2 linked regions of the Hoeflea sp. 108 genome follow. The main gene of each other region encodes a partner of the protein of the gene in region 2 in a complex. Links are inferred from orthologs where the notes say so. Each region holds a gene or a part of one and is shown on either strand. Other genes may lie near its edges.

What was found.
Region 1: rplL (region 2) and rplS share a complex: the UniProt entries of both Escherichia coli proteins name them as parts of the 50S ribosomal subunit. The link is inferred for Hoeflea sp. 108 from one-to-one orthologs.

Annotation. Positions count from the first base shown.
Region 1 is NZ_KB890024.1:4,852,280-4,855,235, reverse strand. The notes cover bases 1-2,805. They hold rplS (50S ribosomal protein L19), read left to right. Parts: upstream 1-1,037; coding sequence 1,038-1,574; downstream 1,575-2,805. Other genes in these bases: B015_RS0124120 (basic amino acid ABC transporter substrate-binding protein), read left to right, coding at 2,352-2,805; B015_RS0124125 (GNAT family N-acetyltransferase), read left to right, coding at 1,643-2,155; mdh (malate dehydrogenase), read right to left, coding at 1-43. Outside these bases: more of B015_RS0124120, read left to right, coding at 2,806-2,956. UniProt on the Escherichia coli protein: This protein is located at the 30S-50S ribosomal subunit interface and may play a role in the structure and function of the aminoacyl-tRNA binding site.
Region 2 is NZ_KB890024.1:2,336,350-2,339,349, forward strand. The notes cover bases 152-3,000. They hold rplL (50S ribosomal protein L7/L12), read left to right. Parts: upstream 152-1,313; coding sequence 1,314-1,688; downstream 1,689-3,000. Other genes in these bases: rplA (50S ribosomal protein L1), read left to right, coding at 152-392; rplJ (50S ribosomal protein L10), read left to right, coding at 741-1,259; rpoB (DNA-directed RNA polymerase subunit beta), read left to right, coding at 1,886-3,000. In the rest of the region: more of rplA, read left to right, coding at 1-151. UniProt on the Escherichia coli protein: The binding site for several of the GTPase factors involved in protein synthesis (IF-2, EF-Tu, EF-G and RF3). Is thus essential for accurate translation.

The DNA.
Region 1 (2,956 bases), 2.5 Mb from region 2 along the record:
CGATCATGCCCGAGCCGATGAGGGCTATCTTGTTGCGTGCCATGAAGGAATTTCCCTTTGCCTTTAACGACGCCGTGACGGCGGGTGTGGAACAGGTTTGGGCCAGACAGGCCGCAGGATGCAGCCAGAAAATAGCGGCTCGCAATAGCTCCGTGGCCAAAAAAATTCAACCGATTATTTCCAGCCCAACTAATTCAATCGGTTAGAAACAACGGGATTTACGTAAACGTCAAAGTTTTGTGACGAAAATGCAAACAAAATATGAAGAGGGGCGGCGATGACCGGCATCCAGATCCGCAGACTCCTGCCCGGCGAGGAATTGCTGCGCCGCACCTGATGTCTTCGACGGCCCCGTCGATCAGGCCCGGCTGGGCGCCTGCCTGGCGCAGCCGGGCTACCTGCTCTTCGTCGCCCTCGATGATGGCCGAGATGTGGCGCAGGCCGCGGCCATGATCCACCATCACGCCGACGGGTCGCCGGAACTCTATGTCTGTACAATCGGCGTCTCTGATCGATGCCCTCTTTGCTGCTGGCCGCGCTGAAGCCTGGCTCGGCACCGATCCGGAGCCGGTGGAGATGTTTGTCATGTATGCGTATGACTTGAGAGCTGAGAGGTGAGAGCCCGAAAGACCGGTCTCTCCGCCATCGGAGTTGGCTACAATCTTTGTCCTGCATTCCTGCGATCTCGGGAGGGCAGGGGAATTCGAAGCTGTGCCGGCATACCGTGATCTGGCATTCTATATGTGCAAGCATCTGCCGCCAGGTGACTGCGCACGTCGTGTCGTGGCAGGGCAGTTTGCGCGACACACGCCAAGCGCGTAAAAAAGACGTCGCCAAGGCGTGACAAATGGCGGAAATGGCGCTATGTGCCCGTCCGAACCGGGCGAAAAATCGTCCAGTTCCGTCAACAATGACGGTGTAGTCGCCACTGCCGGAAGGCCCGAAAGGGAGTGAAGGCATAGCCGAGCGGTCATTGGAACTGCAAGGCGAGTGTTGGGCGCTCTGGCTGTCGGAAGAACAAGAAGTGGATTTTTGAGATGGATATCATCCGCCAGCTCGAGGCCGAACAGGCCGCCAAGATCGAAGCCAAGCGCACTCTGCCCGAATTCCAGCCCGGCGACACCGTTCGCGTGCTGGTTCGCGTCACCGAAGGTTCGCGCACCCGCGTCCAGGCCTATGAAGGCGTTGTGATCGCTCGTTCGGGCGCCGGCTTCCAGGAAAACTTCACCGTCCGCAAGATCTCCTATGGCGAAGGCGTGGAGCGCGTGTTCCCGGTCTACTCGCCGATGATCGAGGGCGTCGAGATCGTCCGCCGCGGCAAGGTCCGTCGCGCCAAGCTGTACTACCTGCGCGACCGTCGCGGTAAGTCGGCTCGTATCGTCGAGAACACCGGCGTTCGCGCCCGCAAGCTGAACGACGCCGAGCGCGACGCAGCCAACGCCGAGAAGGCCCGCATCGAGGCCGAGAAGGTCGCAGCCGCCGAGGCGCTGGCCGCCGAGAAGGCCGCTCAGGAAGCCGCCGAGAAGAAGGCTGCTGCCGAGGCCGCCAAGGCTGCCGAAGCCACCGCCGAGTAATCGCTGGCGCTACCAGGTTTCGAAAGGGCGGCTTCGTGCCGCCCTTTTTTGTTTCGGGAGGACGAAAGGTGACCCAAAGAGAATTCGTCGTCCGCAGGCTGGTGGCGGGCGAGGGTGCTGCCCTGAGGCGCCTGCGCATGGCAGCACTCGAAAACGCGCCGCTTGCCTTCAGCTCGAGCCCGGAAGACGAGGCGCACCTGACCGACGCCGATTTCGAGGCGCGGACCAGCCTGCCCGAGCCGGATGCGGTGTATGGCGTTTTTGGTGGCGGCGAGCTGGTAGGCGTCGCGACCTTCATTGGCGAAAAGCGGCGGAAGACACGGCACAAGGGCGCGATGTATGGCGTCTATGTCGATCCTCGGTGGCGCGGCACAGGTGCCGCGCGGGCGCTGGTGCAGCGGGTCATCGATCACGCGACCGAACGCGGCCTTGCGGTACATGCCCATGTGATCGCCGACAACGATCCGGCGTTGCGCCTCTATCTCGGGCTCGGCTTCAAGCCCTTTGGCCGCGAGCCGAAGGCCCTGTTCTGGGACGGGCGGTTCCATGACGAGGTGCTTCTGGTCTTCGGCGCGGACTGAACCCGGCTTTCCGCAGAAGCGACAAAAATCGCAACAAAGACCGGTGCAGGGACCGGTTTGGCGCATCGTCCATGCTTGCAAGCCTATCCGGGACGGCTAAAGTCTCGCGCAACTGACCGGCGCCGCCGGTCCTGTGTTTTTCGGGGATCAGACCATGAATAGCCTCAAATTCGCGCTGGCCGGCGCCTTCGCCCTCATGCTTTCGCCCTTTGTCGCCCAGGCCCAGAGCCTGCCCGACCTCGGCGGCAAGACCGTCACCGTGGTGACCGAGAACGCCTATCCGCCGCTGCAGTTCATCGACCCCAAGACCGGCAAGCAGATCGGCTGGGAATATGACGCGATGGACGAGATCGCCAAGCGCCTGAACTTCAAGATCGAGTACCAGAACACCAGTTGGGACGCGATGATCCAGGCGGTCTCGGACGGCCAGTACCAGATCGGCATGACCGGCATCACCATCAAGGACGAACGCAAGGAAAAGGTCGACTTCTCCGATCCCTATATGCGTTCGCAGCAATTCATGCTGGTGCGCGCTGACGAGAAGCGCTTCACCGACGCCAAGAGCTTCGGTGCCCTCAAGGACGGCCTGATCGCTGCGCAGCCGGGCACCTCGCCCTTCTACACCGCCGTCTACGAAATCCTCGACGGCAACGAGCAGAACCCGCGCATCAAGCTGTTCGAGACCTTCGGCGCTACCGTGCAGGCACTCAAGGCCGGCGACGTCGACCTGGTGCTGACCGACAGCGTCGCGGCGCAAGGCTATGTCGATGCCTCGGAAGGCAAGCTCAAGGTGGTGGGCGA
Region 2 (3,000 bases):
TCGTCCAGAAGGGCCAGATCGACTTCGATCGCTGCATCGCCACCCCGGACATGATGCCGCTGGTCGGCCGTCTCGGTAAGGTTCTCGGCCCGCGCGGCATGATGCCGAACCCGAAGGTCGGCACCGTCACCACCGACGTCGCTGCTGCCGTCAAGGCATCGAAGGGCGGCGCTGTTGAGTTCCGCGTCGAGAAGGCTGGCATCATCCATGCCGGCGTCGGCAAGGTCTCGTTCGACGTCAAGGCGCTGGAAGAAAACATCCGCGCCTTCGCCGATGCGGTCAACAAGGCCAAGCCGTCGGGCGCCAAGGGCGTCTTCGTCAAGCGCGTGTCCGTCACCTCGACGATGGGCCCGGGCCTCAAGCTCGACCTCGGCACGCTCGCAGCGTCCTAAGTTGAATTCGGATCGACCTGCAACGGTCTGATCCTGAACAAGAATTCCGGGCCTCCGGGCCCGGATTTCGGAAGTTGGAAACAGCTTTCGAAATCCTGTCCGAGATTGCAGGTGGCTCGCCTTAATTCGTAAGGGCCTGCATGAGACGGGTGAAGACCGGACAAAGGAGCATCGCTCCAATGAAAGGTTCGAACCGTGTTTGCCTTTTGCCAGCTGTTGCAGGCGAAAAGGGGACAGGATCCTCGAGCGCCGTTCGGGTGATCCGGAATTTCTGGATTGCCCGCCCGGCAAAAGGCAACCCGATCCCTGTTTCCGGGAATGGAGCAGGGGTCAAACTGGAGATAGGCAGTGGATAGAGCGGAAAAACGCGAGCTCGTCACGAGCCTGAACGACGCCTTCAAGGGCGCCGGATCAGTCGTCGTGGCCCACTATGCCGGTATCACCGTCGCGCAAATGAACGATCTTCGTGTGAAGATGGGTCAGGCCGGCGGCACCGTCAAAGTCGCGAAGAACCGTCTCGCCAAAATCGCTCTTCAGGGCACGGGTTCCGAAGGCATCATCGATCTGTTCAAGGGACAGACGCTGGTTGCCTATTCGGAAGATCCGGTCACTGCGCCAAAGATCGCGTCCGAGTTCGCCAAGGGTAATGACAAGCTTGTCATCCTTGGCGGTGCTATGGGCTCGACCGCGCTCGACGCCGACGGTGTTAAGGCTCTCGCCACACTGCCGTCGCTCGACGAGCTGCGCGCAAAGCTGGTTGGAATGATTTCCACGCCGGCTACCCGGATTGCCCAGGTCGTCAACGCGCCGGCAGGTCAGCTTGCCCGCGTCTTTGGCGCATACGCCCGGAAGGACGAGGCGGCATGAGGCCGTTCCTCGCTGTCATCAACACACGTTCGAACTGATTGAAGGAATAGAAAAATGGCTGATCTCGCAAAGATCGTTGACGACCTGTCGGCCCTGACCGTCCTTGAGGCGGCTGAGCTGTCGAAGCTGCTCGAAGAGAAGTGGGGCGTCTCCGCTGCTGCTCCGGTGGCTGTTGCTGCCGTCGCTGGCGGTGCTGCTGCTGCTCCGGTCGAAGAGAAGACCGAATTCGACGTCATCCTGGCTTCGGCCGGCGACAAGAAGATCGAAGTCATCAAGGAAGTCCGCGCCATCACCGGCCTGGGCCTCAAGGAAGCCAAGGACCTCGTTGAAGGCGCTCCGAAGCCCGTCAAGGAAGGCGTTTCCAAGGCTGACGCCGAGAAGCTCAAGGCTCAGCTGGAAGCAGCTGGCGCCAAGATCGAGCTCAAGTAAGCACGGTTTCGGTGGGCGGCCTCGTTGCCGCCCACCGGCTCCCGTGTTCGGGGGATGAGAGGGAACCTATTTCCTGAGGGCCGGGTTGCGGCCTTCAGGAAACGGGTTTTCGCCCGTTTTGAATAGGCCGCCAAGGCGGCTCGTATGCAAGGTGAGCAGTAGCGAAGCTCACCCCAAGAAGGCAGCAAGGAGCGACGATGGCCCAGACCCAGACTTTCAATGGCCGCAGACGCGTACGCAAGTTCTTCGGAAAGATCCCCGAAGTTGCGGAGATGCCGAACCTGATCGAGGTTCAGAAGGCATCCTATGACCAGTTCCTGATGGTGGACGAGCCCAAGGGCGGACGTCCGGATGAGGGCCTGCAGGCCGTTTTCAAGTCGGTCTTCCCGATCTCCGACTTCTCCGGCGCCTCGATGCTGGAGTTCGTCAAGTACGAGTTCGAAGCACCGAAGTTCGACGTTGACGAATGCCGTCAGCGCGACCTGACTTTCGCTGCGCCACTGAAGGTGACGCTGCGCCTGATCGTGTTCGATATCGACGAGGATACCGGCGCGAAGTCGATCAAGGACATCAAGGAGCAGGACGTCTACATGGGCGACATGCCGCTCATGACGTCCAACGGCACCTTCATCGTCAACGGCACCGAGCGTGTCATCGTCTCGCAGATGCACCGTTCGCCTGGTGTGTTCTTCGACCATGACAAGGGCAAGTCGCACTCCTCGGGCAAGCTTCTGTTTGCCGCGCGCGTCATCCCCTATCGCGGCTCGTGGCTCGACATCGAGTTCGACAGCAAGGACATCGTCCACGCCCGTATCGACCGCCGCCGCAAGATCCCGGTGTCGTCGCTGCTGATGGCGCTCGGCATGGACGGCGAAGAGATCCTGTCGACCTTCTACAACAAGATCACCTACAAGAAGTCGGGCGACCACTGGCGCATTCCGTTCTCGGTCGATCGTTTCCGCGGCCTCAAGGCTGTTGGCGACCTGGTTGACGCCGACACTGGCGAGATCGTTGTCGAAGCCGGCAAGAAGATCACCGCGCGTCAGGCCAAGCAGCTTGCCGAAAAGGGTCTGAAGGCGATCAAGGCGACGGAAGACGATCTTTTCGGCAGCTACCTCGCTGAGGACATCGTCAACTATGCCACCGGCGAGATTTATCTGGAGGCCGGCGACGAGATCGATGAGAAGACGCTGAAGACGCTGCTGGCGGCTGGCGAGGAAGAAATCAACATCCTCGACATCGACCACATCAACGTCGGCGGCTACATCCGCAACACGCTGGCCGTGGACAAGAACGAGAGCCGCCAGGACGC